One region of the Dietzia sp. NPDC055343 genome, then DNA from elsewhere that is predicted to be linked to it. Evidence: predicted binding sites of a transcription regulator. Region 1 holds the regulator's gene; each other region holds the start of a gene.
What was found. The regulator LexA, encoded in region 1, represses DNA repair genes until DNA is damaged. The targets are predictions, from matches to a motif close to CGAACANNTGTTCG.
Positions count from the first base shown of each region.

Region 2: ACWIE7_RS01310 (DUF222 domain-containing protein) is a predicted target of LexA. The motif match lies at 2,149-2,162, and genes of this name have one in related genera.
Region 3: ACWIE7_RS12015 (DUF222 domain-containing protein) is a predicted target of LexA. The motif match lies at 1,569-1,582, and genes of this name have one in related genera.
Region 4: ACWIE7_RS02195 (DUF222 domain-containing protein) is a predicted target of LexA. The motif match lies at 2,267-2,280, and genes of this name have one in related genera.

Region 1 is NZ_JBSHMJ010000010.1:96,106-100,313, reverse strand. Features, by position in the region: gene dapF (diaminopimelate epimerase) at 1-573, shown strand, start outside; gene hflX (GTPase HflX) at 647-2,095, shown strand; gene lexA (transcriptional repressor LexA) at 2,150-2,818, opposite strand; gene ACWIE7_RS07255 (hypothetical protein) at 3,298-3,540, shown strand; gene nrdR (transcriptional regulator NrdR) at 3,652-4,107, shown strand; gene hrpA (ATP-dependent RNA helicase HrpA) at 4,117-4,208, opposite strand, start outside.
Region 2 is NZ_JBSHMJ010000002.1:61,761-65,968, reverse strand. Features, by position in the region: gene ACWIE7_RS01320 (isoprenyl transferase) at 1-700, opposite strand, end outside; gene ACWIE7_RS01315 (3-deoxy-7-phosphoheptulonate synthase) at 760-1,833, opposite strand; gene ACWIE7_RS01310 (DUF222 domain-containing protein) at 2,233-3,720, shown strand; gene ACWIE7_RS01305 (nuclease-related domain-containing protein) at 3,746-4,208, opposite strand, start outside.
Region 3 is NZ_JBSHMJ010000023.1:11,806-16,013, reverse strand. Features, by position in the region: gene ACWIE7_RS12015 (DUF222 domain-containing protein) at 1-1,563, opposite strand, end outside; gene ACWIE7_RS12010 (ArsR/SmtB family transcription factor) at 1,803-2,150, shown strand; gene ACWIE7_RS12005 (SRPBCC family protein) at 2,256-3,245, shown strand; gene ACWIE7_RS12000 (dihydrofolate reductase family protein) at 3,242-3,820, shown strand; gene ACWIE7_RS11995 (helix-turn-helix domain-containing protein) at 3,838-4,208, opposite strand, start outside.
Region 4 is NZ_JBSHMJ010000003.1:35,385-39,592, reverse strand. Features, by position in the region: gene moaCB (bifunctional molybdenum cofactor biosynthesis protein MoaC/MoaB) at 1-332, shown strand, start outside; gene ACWIE7_RS02200 (molybdenum cofactor biosynthesis protein MoaE) at 332-778, shown strand; gene ACWIE7_RS02195 (DUF222 domain-containing protein) at 783-2,240, opposite strand; gene ACWIE7_RS02190 (nucleosidase) at 2,349-2,978, opposite strand; gene ACWIE7_RS02185 (hypothetical protein) at 3,004-3,723, shown strand; gene thpR (RNA 2',3'-cyclic phosphodiesterase) at 3,705-4,208, opposite strand, start outside.

The sequences.
Region 1 (4,208 bases):
TTCGCCCACGCGCTGGTCGCGACCGGCCGCGCGGAGACGGGAGAGGTCCGGGTCGGCACCCGTTCCGGACCCCGACCGGCCCGGATCCTCGAACACCGCGGAGATCGCGCGGTGGTCCGTGTCGATATGGGGCAGCCGGAGCTTCTCGGTCTGTCGTCAGTGCAGGTCGGGGATCGGACGTTCGCCGGGATCGCGGTGGACATGGGCAATCCCCACCTCGCCTGTGTCGTGCCCGGGCTCGATGGTGAGACGCTTGCGGCGCTTCCCCTCCACCGCCAACCGGGGTTCGACACGGACTTCTTTCCGGAGGGGGTCAACGTGGAGATCTCGACTCCCCTGCGGGAGGGCCGTGTCTCGATGCGGGTCCATGAACGTGGGGCGGGCGAGACGATGTCCTGTGGGACCGGAATCGTCGCCACGGCGGTGGCCGCGCTCGCGGATGCCGGCCGGACCGCCGGCGAGGTCGTCGTCACGGTGCCGGGCGGGGAGGTCGCCGTCGGCCTGACCGAGAGCGGATCCACGCTCACCGGCCCGTCGGTACTCGTCGCGGAGGGCACATTCCGGAGGTCGTAGCGCATGTTCTCCGTCTATCCCGGGGTCGGCGCCCGGCGGCATGACCGGGCTTGGTATGAGATGATGGCCGGGAATGACTAACGAATCCGGGGCGGCGGACCGCCCACTACGTAATCTCGACCCCTCCATCGGCGAACTGCAGCTCGAGGAACGCTCCTCGCTGCGCCGGGTCGCGGGTCTGTCCACAGAGCTCCAGGACGTCAACGATGCCGAGTACCGGCAACTCCGACTGGAGCGGGTCGTGCTCGTCGGGGTGTGGACCGAGGGCTCGTCCGCCCAGGCCGACGCGGCGATGGCCGAGCTCGCCCAACTCGCGGAGACCGCCGGGTCCGAGGTGTGCGACGCGCTGATCCAGCGCCGGGACAAGCCCGATGCGTCGACGTACATCGGGTCCGGCAAGGTGAGCGTGCTCAAGGATGTGATCGCCGCCACCGGCGCGGATACGGTGATCTGTGACGGTGAGCTGACCCCGGGCCAGCTGATCTCGCTGGAGAAAGCCGTGAACGTCAAGGTCATCGACCGGACCGCACTGATCCTGGATATCTTCGCCCAGCACGCCACGAGCCGCGAAGGCAAGGCGCAGGTCTCGCTGGCCCAGATGGAGTACATGCTTCCCAGGCTGCGGGGTTGGGGCGAGTCGCTCTCCCGGCAGGCAGGCGGCCGCGCCGGCAGCAACGGTGGCGTGGGCCTGCGCGGTCCCGGCGAGACCAAGATCGAAACCGACCGCCGCCGGATCCGTGAGCGGATGGCGAAGCTGCGACGCGAGATCAAGGGTATGAAGCAGGCTCGCGACACCAAGCGTCACCGCCGTCGTGCCACCCCGGTGCCGTCGATCGCGATCGCCGGGTACACGAACGCCGGTAAATCGAGTCTCCTGAACCGGATCACCGGAGCCGGGGTGCTCGTTCAGAACGCGCTGTTCGCCACCCTGGACCCCACGACCCGGCGTGCAGATCTCCCGGACGGGCGAACGGTCGTGTTCACCGACACCGTGGGCTTCGTCCGACACCTTCCCACGCAACTCGTTGAGGCATTCCGATCGACTCTGGAAGAGGTCGTCGATTCGGAACTGCTCCTGCACGTGGTCGATGGCTCGGATCCGATGCCGCTGCACCAGATCGAAGCGGTGCGCAGGGTGATCAACGACGTCGTCGAGGAGCAGGGCGCCGAGCGGCCCCGTGAGTTGGTCGTGATCAACAAGATCGATGCGGCAGACCCGTTGGTGCTGACCGAGCTGCATCACGCGGTTCCGGACGGCGTGTTCGTGTCCGCCGCGACGGGGGAGGGGATGGACGAGCTCCTCGAGGCGATCATGGACATCATTGCCTCCGGTGACACTGAGGTCACGCTACTCGTGCCCTACCGGCGGGGTGAGGTGATCTCCCGGGTGCACGCGGAGGGCGCGGTTCTCGCTGAGGCGCACACGCAGGAGGGCACGAGGATCACGGTGCGGCTGCCCCAGTCGGTGGCCGGCGAGGTGTCCGAGTTCCTGGCCGACGGCACACACGGCGGCGCCGCCTGAGCCCGGGTTCCGGGAGCAGGCGGCGCGGGCCGGACTGGGGACTTCTCGTGAACGTCACATCTTGCGGAAGACCGTGACAACCTTGCCGAGCACCGTCGCATGCTCGCCGGGAATGGGGCTGAACGCGGGATTATGGGGAAGTAGCCAGACGCCCGTCTCGTCCTTACGGAAGGTCTTGACCGTGGCCTCCCCGTCGATCATCGCGGCCACGATCTCGCCGTTGTCGGCCACGTTCTGCTGACGGACCACCACATAGTCGCCGTCACAGATCGCGGCGTCGATCATCGACTCGCCGACCACCTTGAGCATGAACAACTCCCCCGACCCCACCAGGTCCGCAGGTAGCGGGAACACTTCGTCGACCGCCTGTTCAGCCAGAATCGGCCCCCCGGCGGCGATGCGCCCCAGCACGGGAACATAGACCGCTTCCGTTGCCCCGGACGGGCGCCCCTGAGGCGGGGTGGGTGCGCGCCGACCCCGCGACTTCTGGCCCGGGACGCCATGCACGTCGACCGCCCGCGGCTTGTGGGGATCCCGGGTCAGGAAGCCCTTCTTCTCGAGGGTCCGGAGCTGATGCGCGACGGAGGAGGTGGACTGCAGTCCCACCGCATCGCCGATCTCCCGGATGCTGGGCGGATATCCACGGTCTTTCACCGTGTCGTGGATATGTAGCAACACGCTCTTCTGACGAGGCGTGAGCGCCTCGAAGTCCGGTTTCGGCATCGCGATGTCCCTTCGGCGAATGGATGTTCGACGTCTCTCTTTGTCTACACCCTAGACGGGCCGGGAACGAAGCGCCACACACCTGTTCGAAGAAATTCGCGCTCGGGTGGTGACTCTGTCGGAGTCGCGTGATACAACTCTAGGCAGTGTTCGAGTTCGAACAGGTGTTTCGGGCAACACACACAAGCGTGCGATTCCGTGTCGCACAGTCTGTCGAGTAGGGAGTGGCCATGTCCGTTCAGGAGCTTCAGTCGCACGCGCACCTCACGCGGAGCTGGACCGAGGTCTGCGCAGGGGAACACGGCGTCGTCTCGGTCCGGGACTCGGGGGGCCGGGGCGGGCGGCCGGCGTCGGCTCTGCCGTCCGGCGCCTCACGCACCCGGCCGGTGGTCCGTTCGAAGGGCCGACGTGCCGGTGGGGCTGTGAGCACGGATCGCGCGCGGCCGGTATCGGCACGCAAGTCAGTGCAGCGCCGGGGTGTGGCATTCGACCGATCGCCGGCGAGCGGTCGTTCGACTTCTGCTGCCCCGGTCGTGCCCGGTCGTCGGATCGTGGTCCGATCGGCGGGGTCTGTGCGCGCGTGCAACGTGCAGGCGCCGGCGACGGCGCCCGTGGGAGTGGTGGATGACGTGCCGACGTGGGCGCTGGTCGTCTGTGGAGTCCTTTTCGGGATCGCGATGCTCCTGGCGCTGGCCTTCCTCGGCGGGCCCGCCTACGCGTGATCGGGTGGTCGGCCTCTTAGACTGGAGTAGAGACGGCACATGGTCCGTCTCCGTCCCGGTGAGCAGTTCACCTGAGGGCGTGAGATCCGGTCAATGAAGGGCGGAACGGGAATGTACTGCCCGACGTGCCACAACGAGGACTCCCGGGTGATCGATTCCCGGTCCGTCGACGAGGGGCAGGCGATCAGACGCCGTCGCGAGTGTTCGGAATGCGGGCACAGGTTCACCACTCTCGAGACGCCTCTGCTGACGGTCCTCAAACGCAATGGAGTGACCGAGTCCTTCAGCCGCGACAAAGTGGTCAGAGGCGTGCGCCGTGCATGCCAGGGGAGGTCTGTGGAGGAAGCCGCACTCCGCAGGCTCGCGCAGCAGGTCGAGGACGCGGTCCGCGCACGAGGCGCCTCCGAGGTCCCTGCGCACGAGATCGGACTCGCCATCCTGGGGCCGCTGCAGGACTTGGACGAAGTCGCGTATCTGAGGTTCGCCTCCGTATACAAGCAGTTCAGTTCGGCGGACGATTTCGAACGAGAGATCATCGCTCTCAAAGAGCGCCGCGACACTCGGTAGCCGGCCGGCTCAACGCGAGGACTTCTGGGACAGTGCGGTACGGACAGCCTTGTCGATCCGCTCCGGCGATACCGACTGGGCCGTACCGAGCGACTGCGCGA
Region 2 (4,208 bases), on a different contig from region 1:
ACGCCGGCCAGTAGGCCTCGGTGAACCAGATCTCCGAGTACGCGCTCTGCCACAGCAGGAACCCGGACAGCCGCTGCTCGCCGGAGGTGCGGATCACCAGGTCAGGGTCGGGCTGACCGGAGGTGTAGAGGTGCTCGCCGATCCCCTCTACGGTCATGGCATCGACCAACTCCTGGCCGGTACGGCCCTCCGCGATGAGCTGCGCGACGAGGTCGCGGGCGGCGTCGGCGATCTCGTGTCGGCCGCCGTAGCCGATCGCCACGTTGACCTTGCAGCCCGGCCGTCCGACGCTCGCCTTCTCGGCGGCGCGCAACCGCGCGGCGATCTTCTCCGGGAGCACCTCGAGGCGGCCGACGATCCGGACCTCCCAGTTGCGGTCGGGCCCGGTGATCTCGTCGACGACATCGGCGATGACCTGGAGCAGTTCCTCGAGCTCGGCGGCGTCGCGGCCCAGGTTCTCGGTGCTGAGAAGGTAGATCGTGGCCACGTCCACGCCGAGCTCGTCGCACCAGCCGAGCAACTCCGCGATTTTGGTGGCACCGGCGCGATAGCCATGACTCACATCGGTGAATCCGGCCTCGCGTGCCCAGCGCCGGTTTCCGTCCGCCATCACGGCGATGTGGCGGGGCAGCCTCGACTCGTCCAGCGAGGCGCGCAGGCGCGACTCGTAAAACGTGTACAGGGGTGAGGAGGCGTCCACGCGGGACAGAGTACCGCGCGGTGCCCCCTCGACCGAGCGCCGCCTCGACCACCATCGGATCATCCGCGGCGACCCTTTCGCACCGCTTCGGCGAGTGTGCGCAGGCTGTCGGCAGTGGTGTCCCAGCCGATGCAGGCGTCGGTGACGGACTGGCCGTACACCAACTCGGCGGCCTCCACCGACTGGGCCCCGGGCTCGATGAAGCTCTCCACCATGAGACCGGAGATGCCGTGCTCGCCACCGGCGATCCGATCGGCGAGCTCGCCGACGACCTCGGCCTGGCGCACATGGGACTTGCCGGAGTTGGCGTGGCTCGCATCGACCATGACCAGACCCGGGAGCCCGACCTTCGCGACCGATGCCACGGCGGCGGCCACCGACTCGGCGTCGTGATTCGGGCCACCGGTGCCGCCGCGCAGGATCACGTGACAGTCGTTGTTGCCGGCGGTCTCGACCACGGACGCGCGCCCCTCCGCGTCGGTGCCGAAGAACACGTGCCGCGACGCCGACGACCGGCAGCCGTCCACTGCGACCTGCACCTCACCGTCGGTGCCGTTCTTGAAGCCGACCGGCATGGACAGCCCCGACACGAGCTGGCGGTGCACCTGGCTCTCGGTCGTGCGTGCGCCGATCGCGCCCCAGGAGACGGCGTCCGCGATGTACTGCGGGCTGGTCGGCTCGAGGAACTCGGTGCCGACGGGAAGTCCCAGGTCGAGCACGTCGAGCAACAGCTTGCGCGCGGTACGCAGGCCACGCGGGATGTCGTAGCTGCCGTCCAGCGCCGGGTCGTTGATGAGACCCTTCCAGCCGACGGTGGTGCGCGGCTTCTCGAAGTAGACGCGCATGACGATCAGCAGGTCCTCGGCGAGCTCCTCACTCAGGGCGGCGAGGCGCCTGGCGTAGTCGAGCGCGGCCTCGGTGTCATGAACCGAGCAGGGGCCAACCACCACGAGCAGGCGGTCATCGCGGCCGGCCAGCACATCGGCCACATCGCCGCGGCTGCGCTCGACGAGCGCCTCGCGGGCCGCACCCAGCGGCATCTCACCGAGGATCTCGGTGGGGGTCGGCAGCGGCGAGTACGACAGGACCCGTCGGTCAGCGGTCTGGGTGGGATTCTCGGCGGTGATGGTCACGGCGGTGCGCTCCTGGTATCTCGGTGGTGGCGGGCCGGGTGCCGTGATCTGACGATGCCCTCGTCGACACCCGGGCCGCCTGTCTGAAATGGCGGGAGGCGGCGACCATGCTGGTCACCGCCTCTGGGCTCCGGGTGTCGACGTCCCTTCTAGAGGACGCGTGCGCTCGCGGCGCGGGCTCCACCCGGAGCCCACATAAAGCGCCAATAGGCGCGAGCGTTCGACATGCGGGCCACCATAACAGAACCTCCCATCGGGGCGGCGGCGGGGCGGCCGCGCCCCGGCGGACATCACAGGGGCCAGAGAACAGTGGCTCGAACACTTGATCTAACTATTCCTCCCCCGTAGACTAGTTCATACGTTCGATTTCGCGGTTCGACCGACGAGGAGGCGGTGAGCATGGCCATGACGAGGCCTGGGTCCACCGGCCCGCTCCGCGCGGTCCTGGACCCCGTCGACGAGCTCGATCCCGATGCGGTGAGCGACGCCGCCCGACACGCCACGAAGGCACAGAACCTCGCCGGGGCCACGCGCCTGGAGGCCGCTTTCCGCCTTGTCGAGGCCTTCCGCAGAACCGACGAAGCCGAGAAGACCGCGGCACGTCCGGCGTTCGCCCGACTGGAACCCGCCGACCGCGCCAGGAACGAGTTGTCCGCCGCAATGTGCCTGACCAGCTGGCACGCTGCCCGGCTCGTTTCCGCCGGCATACAGCTCCACACTCGCCTTCGACTTCTCCGCGACTCCGTCTCCCACGGCCTGTTCCCCGAGCAGCTCGCCATCGACACCGCATGCCGACTGGCCGAAGTGCCCGACCGGATCGTGCGTTCCGTGGAATCCGACGTAGTCCGCATGCTGGGCCGGGCACTCGACGGCGGCAGCAGACCCAGCCGCACCGCCCTGGATGCGATTGTCGATGCGGCGGTGACCAAACATGACCCAGGATCTCGCGAAGACGCGGTCGCCGCCGCTTATGAACAGCGCAAAGTCCGTTTCCGCCCGGGGCCCAACGGCATGACCACCATGTGGGCGAATCTGCCCGCAGCTGATGCCGAGAAGCTCCGCCGTCGGATCGACTCGGCCGCCCAGGCCGCACTGGATGCCCTCCACCCGCGTACCCGGGACCAGCTTCGAGCGGACGCGCTGTGCGCGCTCGGCGACCCCACTACGAATGATGTGTGTGACCCGCTCGGCGACGAGACGACCGGCAGCCCGTGGGCCACCGACTCGCCGGTCCGCATCTGCGTCATCGACGGTCGTGCGCAGGGCCTACCCAACCAGGTCGAGTTCGTCCGAGGCGCGTACGCCAGCTTCGACTGGCTGTGCGAGCAGCTGCTAGCGGGCGGCGACTCGAAGGTGCGCTTCGAGGTGGTCGACCCCGCCCCCGGCGCGCTCGACTCTCCCGACGCGGGCCTGAAGTATGTCATCAGTGCGGCGCTCGCCGAGCGCATCCGTCTTCGTGACGGCACCTGCCGGCACCCGGGTTGCACTGTCGATGCGAAAGACTGCGACGTCGACCATATTCTGGCGTTCGACCAGTTGAACCCCGCCCTAGGCGGCCCGACAGCCGAGTGGAACCTGCTCTGCCTGTGCCGCAAGCACCATCGCGAGAAGACATTCGGTCACAACGCCTACCGACCGGGCCCACTCGGCGAGCTGATCATCATCACAGGCTCCGGACACGAGTACCGAACGCTCCCCGGTGGCCCACTCGCCCGCGCCCGCGACCAGATACTCGAACACCAATGGCGAGAACACGTCGCACACCTCATCGCCGAGGACAACCACGTCACCAATCCCCCGGGAGCCGACCGGCAATACCGCCGGAACCCCTCGTATGGCGCGCCACCCTCCCACGAGGACGTCGGCGGCGATCCCCGCTCCGCTTGAGCCCACACCCACCCGCTCGGCATGCTCAGCGCTGCCACGTGTCCGAACGCCCGGCCACCTCATGGATCGCATCGATCTCTCGCAGCCCCATTCGCCGGGGCTGGGATCGTAGGTACCGGCCGACGCCCCTACGCGGCACCACCACGACCGCGCCATCGGTCGGCTGCGTCCTGACCGTGAACCCGCGGCGGGCGCCCACCACGACGATCAGTCCGGTCACCGGGACCGGGAAGCCAACTCGTTCCGCGAGCATGCACGAAGCCCGCGTGGCTTCGTAGCGACTGTTACGTACGTAGGGAACTCTGCGTCCGTTGACCATCACCGTGTCTCCGCCCACCCACACCGCCGCCTTCGGGTGGTGCTTGGCGTTCACTGTGACCACGCCGCCGGGGCCGATCACGATGTGGTCGATATCGGCACCACGGTCCCCGACCCGGACCGCGTGCAGGACTCGCCACTCAGTCCCGACGCGCGAGAGTTGTTCGGCG
Region 3 (4,208 bases), on a different contig from region 1:
TCCGCCCGTCGGCCGGAGCCGCTGCTCGGCCTGCGCCCGCAGGTACCGCCGTTCGGTGTGCCGGCGCTGCCGCCTGTGCGGCCGGCGTCCTGCCCCGGCTATGCCGTCGCCGGTCCGGCCGGCCTCCGCCGACTCCTGTTGTAGACAACTGCGCTCGGGGTGCCGCGGTGCGGCGAACTGCGCGAGCGGCCCGTTGGGGACGCTCATGATCCGCGTCCCGGGGTCCCGGTCGGGATGGTTCGGCCCGTGGATCCACACGTAGACCCCTTCGGTGTTCCGGTAGTACGCCCATAGGCCTTCGGTCTTGAGGCGATGATGCGTGCGGCAGAGACAGCCGAGATCGTCGCTTGTCGTGTGACCGCCACGGCCGGGTTCGTCATGGTCGAACGGGATGATGTGATCGAGGTCGGTCTTGTCCGCCGGGGTCTGGCATCCGGGAAAGACGCAAGTGCCGTCGCGGCCCCGGCAGAAGTGGGACAGTGCCTCCGAGGGGGAGTACCGGCGCGCCGCCTCGCTGTCCGGGTCGCCGAGAGTGTCCAGCGCGTCGAGCCTTCGTCTCGCCATGCGCTGCAACTCATCGGCGGTGTAGCCGGTGACCGGTCCGTATCCCGTCAGGAACAGCCCGCGGAAGTCGGGATCTCCGTCGTCATAGGAATGGATGATCACCCGCCGAGCCGCCTCTTGCGCGGCCGGATCGGTGGGGTGGCTGCCGTCGGGCTCCGGCAGACAGGTCCAGCCGCGACTCAGGGCGAGTAGGCCGGCGGCTCGGAGTTGCCCGCTGGTCCGGGGATCGTCCGCGGAGACGGTGCGTACCAGCGCCTCGATGCGGTCGGCGATCTCGATGGCGTCCACTGCGGTGAGGGTCGCGGTGATCCGGGCGTGGTCGCCCGATATGGGCGTCATCCTCACGTTCTGATCACGTCGCGTCTGCTGTGCGCGCGCATCGGCACCGACGGGGTCGCAGGCCGCGACATGCTTGCTGAGCATCTTGCGCAGAGGTCCGATTCTGGGCGGGTGCGTTCGTCGCCTGGTCGGTGCGAGGCCCTCGCAGATGCGCCGGTCGAGTTCAGGGATCAGCGTGTCCTCGACCAGTGCGGTCTCCTCGGCGATGGCGTGGGCTGCCTGGGCCCCGATCCATCCGGTCGTCAGCAGAGCCGCGGTTCGCGGGAGCCGCTCGATCAATTCCACCGCTGTGGTGACGAGGCGGAATGCGCCGCGGCGCGACAAGGCCATCGACGCGCCCACCATGGTGGCGGCCGTGTCCAGCGGGTCGCGCTGCTCGTCGTGCTCGGTGGCCCTGCGAACGCAGGCATAGGCGTAGACGACGGTCCGGCCCTCGGCGGCATTGATCGCTCGTTGGGCGAGATACCCGCGTTGCTGTCCGGGGTCCCACCGGCCGAAGGCGTCCGGGACGAGCACCTCGGTGGCGGGGGCTGTGGTCGTTGTGAATCCCGGCGGCGGTTCGAATCTCTCCGCAAACTGAGCGGACTGAGCGAACTGCGTGTTGAGCGCCTTGGTCGAGGAGGCCGAATTCTGCGTGGTGAACGGGTAGGTGGTCGTCATGTGTTCGACTGTATGTTCGAGGTGCGACATTGTTGGCTGCCAGGATTGCAGGGGCCAGTGAAGCCGGAATGCGACAAGTTCGGGGCGGGGGTGCCACTCGCGCGGCTCCGGCGCGTTGACCTGCGATGCCCTGGACCGCGCCTCCAGGGCAGTCCAGGTCAGGGCCCGGGGACCGGGCGGGAAAATTCCCCGGCGGCAGCCATTGACGGGCGGGCGTGGTCGGCCTAACGTGATACCAAATGGTTCTACATCAACCGTACGAGACGGACTTCAGCGATGCCGACGTCGACCGGATCTTCCGAGCGCTGGCTGATGCCACGCGCCGCGACATCGTCCGGCGCACGCTCGTCGAGGAGGCGTCCGTCTCCGAACTCGCCGAGCGGTACGCGATGTCGTTCGCGGCGGTCCGTAAGCACGTCAACATCCTCGAGGAGGCCGGGTTGATCAGCAACAACCGCATCGGCCGAGAACGCCGGATCCGCGGCAATCCCGAGACCATCCGCACCGCACAGGGCCTGCTCACCAGCTATGAACAGCTGTGGCGCGGCCGTATCGACCGCCTCGATGCGTTCCTGGCCGAAGACTGAACGCCCCTGGTCGAGAACAGAGGAAGGAGGACCGCGAAAGGTACTGGCCCGCCACGCCCCGCCACGTCCCACCACGCAGGCAGATCTCATCCCTGGAGGCTCACAATGCCCATCACCTCAGTAGTCAAGGACCCGGAGGCGCTGACCCTCGTCGTCGTCGCTGATTTCACCGTTCCGCTCCGGCGTCTCTGGGACGCCTACGCCGACCCGCGCCAACTCGAGAAGTTCTGGGGGCCACCCACGTGGCCCGCGACGTTCGTCCGCCACGACCTCGCGCCCGGCGGCCTGTCCGAGTACTACATGACCGGCCCCGACGGTGACCGCTCCGGCGGCTACTGGGAGTTCCTGGCGGTCGCGGAGGGACGCTCGTTCGAGGTCCTCGACGGCTTCACCCGCGACGACGGCGAGCCCAACACCGACATGCCGTCCATGCGTATGGTCTTCGAGTTCGCCGAGACGGACGGCGGCTCGCGCCTCACCACGACCACCCACTTCAACAGCCTGCCCGAACTCGAGCAACTCCTCGAGATGGGCATGGAGGAGGGCATGACCTCCGCCATGGGGCAGATCGACGACGTGCTCGCCGACCTGCGGAGCTTCGCCGCCGACCGCGCCACGAGCGCCCAACTGCTGTCCGACACCACGGTCCGGATCAGCCGGGTCGTGCGCGGGACCCCGGAGCAGGTGTGGGCCGCCCACCACGATCCGGAACTGCTGCGGCAGTGGTGCTACGGGCCCGAAGGCTGGGAGTTCACCGAATGTGTCACGAGCACGAAGCCGGGGGACCGGCACCGCTACGCGTACGCGCCGACCAACGGCACGGAAGGCCAGGGGTTCGCCCTGGTCGGCGAGCTGCTGGAGACCGACCCACCGCATCGCGAGGTGTTCCTGGAGACGATGGAGGGCGTCGACGGCCCGCCCACCCGCAACGAGCAGACGCTCACCCCCGTCGACGGTGGCACGCTGATCTCGCTCGTGGTGACCTACGACAGCCGCGAACAGCGCGACGCGATCCTGGGCACCGGCATGACCGACGGCATGGAGATCAGCTACGCGCGCCTGGAGGAAACTGTGCTGGCAGGAGGACGCCCATGAGGACCCTGATCATCACGGCATTCGTCTCGCTCGACGGCGTGATGGAGGCCCCGGGTGGAGAAGAGGGATACCGCAACGCGGGGTGGACGTACCGGAACGTGGCGTTCGACCCGGCCGCATACGAACTCAAGGGGCGGGAGCAGGAGGAGGCTGCGGCGCTGCTGCTGGGCCGCCGGAGCTATGAGGCGTTCGCGCCGATCTGGCCCACGATGACCGACGACTTCGCCCGCTACAACGAACTGCCCAAGTACGTGGTGTCGGAGACGCTGCGCAATGAGGATCTGGTGGACGACTGGGGGCCGATCGCCATCCTCCGGTCGGTGGAGGAGGTGGCTCTTCTCAAGGAGACCGAGGGCGGCCCGATCCTGGTGCAGGGCAGCGGGACGCTCGGGCACGCGCTCGCCGACGCCGGGCTGGTGGACCGCTACCACCTGCTGGTCTTCCCCCTGCTCCTCGGCGCCGGCAAGCGCCTGTTCAGTGCGGCCGACAGGGACGCGCAGTCGCTGGCGCTGGTCGAGCACGAGGCTTACGGGAACGGGATCCAGAAGATGATCTACGACGTGGTGCGCTCGTAAGCCTGGGCGGGAGCTGCTCAGGCCCCGCGGAGCTCGGACATGCGAAACGCGAGGCGTAGTTCGAGCGCGCGGTCGCCCCGCCGCCAGCCCGGGCCCAGGACGGCGTCGAGTCGCTCGAGCCGTTGATACACCGTGTTGACGTGCACGAACAGTCGCGCGGCGGTGGCCGACGGGCTGCCCTCGGCTGCGAACCACGCCTGCAACGTCTCGAGTAGGGCGGTGCCGCGCGCGCGGTCACTGGCGCGGACGGGTCCCAGGTGACTCTCGATGAATCGGCCCACGAATTCGCGGTCGACCTCGCTGAACAGCAGGCCGTACAGCCCCAGCTCCTCGGTCGCCGCGCCGTCGCCTTCGCGGTCCAGTGCGATGAGCAGCCGGGCGGCCCGCC
Region 4 (4,208 bases), on a different contig from region 1:
AGATCGAGGTGGCCGTCACCGAGCAGGTCCGCCGCTCGCCGGCTGCGCTGCTGACCACCGGCGGCACCGGCGTGGCCCCGGACGACCGCACCCCCGAGGCCACGGCGCCACACCTCACGCTGCAGCTGCCCGGTGTGGCCGAGGCGATGCGGGCACGCGGCATCGCCGCCACGCCGACGGCCGCGATGAGTCGCGGGGTGGCGGGCTTCGCCGGCCGTACGCTCGTGGTGAACCTGCCCGGCTCGACCGGAGGCGTGCGCGACGGCCTCGCCGTGCTCGACGACCTGCTCGAGCACCTGCTCGAGGTACATGCGAATGGAGGTGGGCACTGATGACCACATCCGTGCCGCTGGCCCGAATCACCGACGCCGTGATCGACCCGCGTGAAGTCGAGCAGGAGGTCTGGACCACTGCCGACGGCGCGATGGTGACGTTCTCCGGGATTGTGCGCGATCACGACGGGGGGCGTTCCGACGTCCAGCACATCGAGTATTCGGCGCACCCGACGGCCGCGAAGATCCTCGGCCGACTGTGCGAGGAGATCGCCACCGAGACGAGCGGGCCGGCCGGCCGGGTGCGGGTGGGCGCCGTGCACCGGGTGGGAGTCCTGCCGGTCGGCGAGGTCGCGGTGGTCGTGGTGGCGGTCGCGCCCCACCGCGCGGAGGCGTTCGCCGCGTGCGCCGAGTTGATCGAACGGCTCAAGCACGGAGTGCCGATCTGGAAGCGGCAGTTGTTCTCCGACGGGCTGTCGGAATGGGTGGGCGTCGGCGACTGCTGACCCCTCAGGCGGGTCGGTCGCGTCTGTCGGTTCCGGGTGGGTTGGTGAGGTATCCGTCGGGTGAGAAGAGTCTGTCGTTGAGGATGATCTCGACCTGTTCCTGGATGCCCTCGCGTGCCCGGGCCAGTGGGCCTTTGGGTCGGGTGCGGTGTTGGTGTCCGGTGTCGGTGGTGATGATCAGCTCGCCCAGCGGCCCGGGCCGGTAGGAGTTGGTGCCGAAGGTCTTCTCGCGGTGGTGTTTGCGGCACAGGCACACCAGGTTCCACTCCAGGGTCGGCCCGCCCAACTCCGGGGTGGCCCGGTCGAACGCGATCACATGATCGATGTCGCAGTCCCGGGCATCGACCGCGCAGCCCGGGTGGCGGCAGGTGCCGTCACGCAGCCGGATCCGCTCGGCCAACGCCGGGGAGATGACGTACCGCAGTGCCCGCTCCGGGGTGTCCAGGGCGCCGGGGGCGGGGTCGATGATCTCGAACCGCACCCGCGCGTCATCGCCCTCGAGCAGTTCCTGACACAGCCAGTCGAAGCTGGTGTACGCGCCGGTGACGAACTCCACCTGATCGGGCAGTCCCCGCGCGGCCGCGGCGATCACACTGATCCGGATCGGCTGACCGGTGGCCGCGGCGGCGTTACCGACCGTCGGGCGCGGCAGGTCCGCCCCGACCTGCACCGGGCCGAGCTCGATGCCATCAACGACCTCGGGCGGCCCGGCCGGGGAGTACACCGCCAACGCCGACAGTGCATCAGCGCGGAGCTGGTCCATGGGCCGCGGCACCCCGTCGGCGGCGGCCGCGGCGGCATCGGTCTCGATCCTGCGGCGCAGCATCTCCGCGTCCCCGATCGGCAGCTTGGCCCACATCGAGGCCATCCCGTCGCGGCCCCGGCGAAACCGCACCGTGCGCGACTCTGTGGCCGCATCTACCGCGTCCTGCGCCGCCCCGGGATCCAGACGTTCCACGGCCCGGTCGATCATCGCCTCCACCGCCGACCGCGACGGCCGGTCACCACCGTCCAGATCGTGCCCGACGCGGGCCATGACCGCATCCTCCACATCAGAGACGATCGCGTCCGGCACCTGCGCCAACCGGCAGGCGATATCGATGGCCAACTGCTCCGGCAACAGCCCCCGCCCGACCATGGACAGCATCCGCGGCAGCCGGGTGTGGATCTGCACCCCGGCAAGGACCAACCGGCCCGCATGCCAACACGTCAACTGACACGCCGCCGCCATATGGTCACGCGCCCGCGCCTGCGGATCCAACCGCGCAAACCCCGGCCGCCCCGAATCGTCGGCCTCAGCAGCCCGAGCCAGCTGCCGCACCAACAACGCAGCCGCTTCCAACCGCGTGGCCCCCGCCCGATTCTGCGCCAGCGTCGCCGACCGCGCCGCCTCGCTCACAGCCCTCAAATCCGCCGCACCCACGGAAGCAGACACCGCAGACAACGAACCCACCGACGTCATCGTCGCCACCCCCGCCGCACATCAGTAGAACGTATGTACGACCGTACCCGCCGTCCCACTATCGCGCAAGTGTTCGAATCCAATCGGCCGCCGGGGCGGAGGAGGGCGCTATGAGAGCCGCGTTCCGACCCATTCAGCCAGCACGCGCGCACACGCGTCGACGCCTTCGACCCACGTGTCACCTGCGCCTTCGTCGGCCGGATCGGACACGTACTTGACCAGTCGCGTCGGCACCCCGAGGGCCGCTCCCGCCGCCGCGACGGCGTAACCCTCCATGTCGACCAGGTCGGCGATCGCGACGAGCCGATCCCGCAGCGGCCCGCCCGCCACGAAGCGGTCGCCGGTCGCTAGCACCGGCGCGGTCGTGCCGCCGGGAGACGACGGCAGCAGCGATCGCGGCGCCGGGACAACCGCGCTGACCGCGGACAGTTCCAGGGGCGGCCCGTCATGCCGACCGGTGACGGCGTGGAGGGCCGGGTCGTCGAAGTCGTACTGGAAGACGGTGGCGATCTCGTGCGTCCCCTCCATCCCGGGGTGCAGGCCGCCGGCGGTCCCGACGTTGACCAGCTCGCGGGGGCGCGCGCCGCCGCCGAGGGCGGTGGCGACCGCCAATGCCGCCCGCACCTTGCCGACGCCCGTCACCAGGACCGGGAAGTCGGTGACGAAGTGCCGGGCCTCCTGCTCGAGAGCCACGACGACGAGTGGATGTGCCGGGTCAACAGTGCCTATGAGTTCCACGGCGTCCACGCTAGCCTGCTGCCAGATGGCCACCGAGCCCCCGCCGAGCCCCGAGGTGATCGAGATGATGTCCGCCAATCCCCGCCCCAGTGTCAGCCGACCCGGCGCCACCCGGGCCGCACACCGCAGAGCCCTGCTGGCGCTGCCGGTGACCGCACTGCTCGTGTCGGCCGGCTGCGCCTCCGGCTCGAACGACCAGGCGTCCGGCCAGGCCACCGATGCCCAGCAACAGACTGTCACCGCGACCGTGACCGCTCCGACCGGGAGCACCCCGACCAAGAACACCCAGACCGGGAACGCGCCTGCCACCGACGGCTTCGACCCCGCGAACTGCGACACCGACCGGACCGGCCAGGACATCATCGGTGACGTCGTCGTCCGGAGCGGACAGACCTGCCTGCTGTCCGATCTCACAGTCAACGGCGACCTGGACGTCCAGCACGACGGCCGCCTGGAGCTGCGGGGAGTTCGCGTGGCGGAGGACGTCGAAGCCGAGGGGCACGCGTTCGTCCTTGTCAGCGGTGGTGAGGTGTCCGGGTCGATCGAGCTCGACAAGGGCGGCGAGGCGGTCGTCGAGAACGTCCGCATCGGCGGCAGCCTGGAGTCGGAACAGAATTCCGGCCCGCAGCGCTTCGAGGGCAACACCATCGGCGGCGATCTCGAGTGCGAGGACAACGCCCACGTCCCGACCGGCGGCGGCAATCAGGTCGCCGGCGAGCGCGAGGGTCAGTGCGCTGCCCTGTGAGGCCTGGCCCACCAGCGATGATCCTCGGGACCGAGAGGTAGCCGTGCCACCACCTCGTGGCGGGCCCGGCCGCGGGGTCCCTCGCCGAGGAACGAGTCGACGAGCGCGATCTCGGTGACCTCCCAGTCGGTGCTGCCGAACGTGTCGAGTACACGCAGCCAGGCGGTGGCGTCGTCGCGGCCGCCCAGCCTGGCCAGGGTGAGGTGCGGCCTGAACCGAGCACCGTCCGGCACACAGCCCGAGGCGTTCGCGGCCGATCGCGCGCCGGCGGCGAGAGCGTGGAGCGGCTTGTGTTCAGGCTGGTCGACGCCGGCCCACAGCACCTTGGCCCCCTCCACCGAAGGGAAGGCTCCGGCCCCGGCCAGCCGCAGGCGGAACGGCTCGTGCTTGCGCGCCACGGCGCCGAGACGCTCAGTGAGTTCGTCGAGCCTCCAGTCGTCCACATCCGGGCAGAAGGTCAGGGTGAGGTGCCACTGCGACGGCGG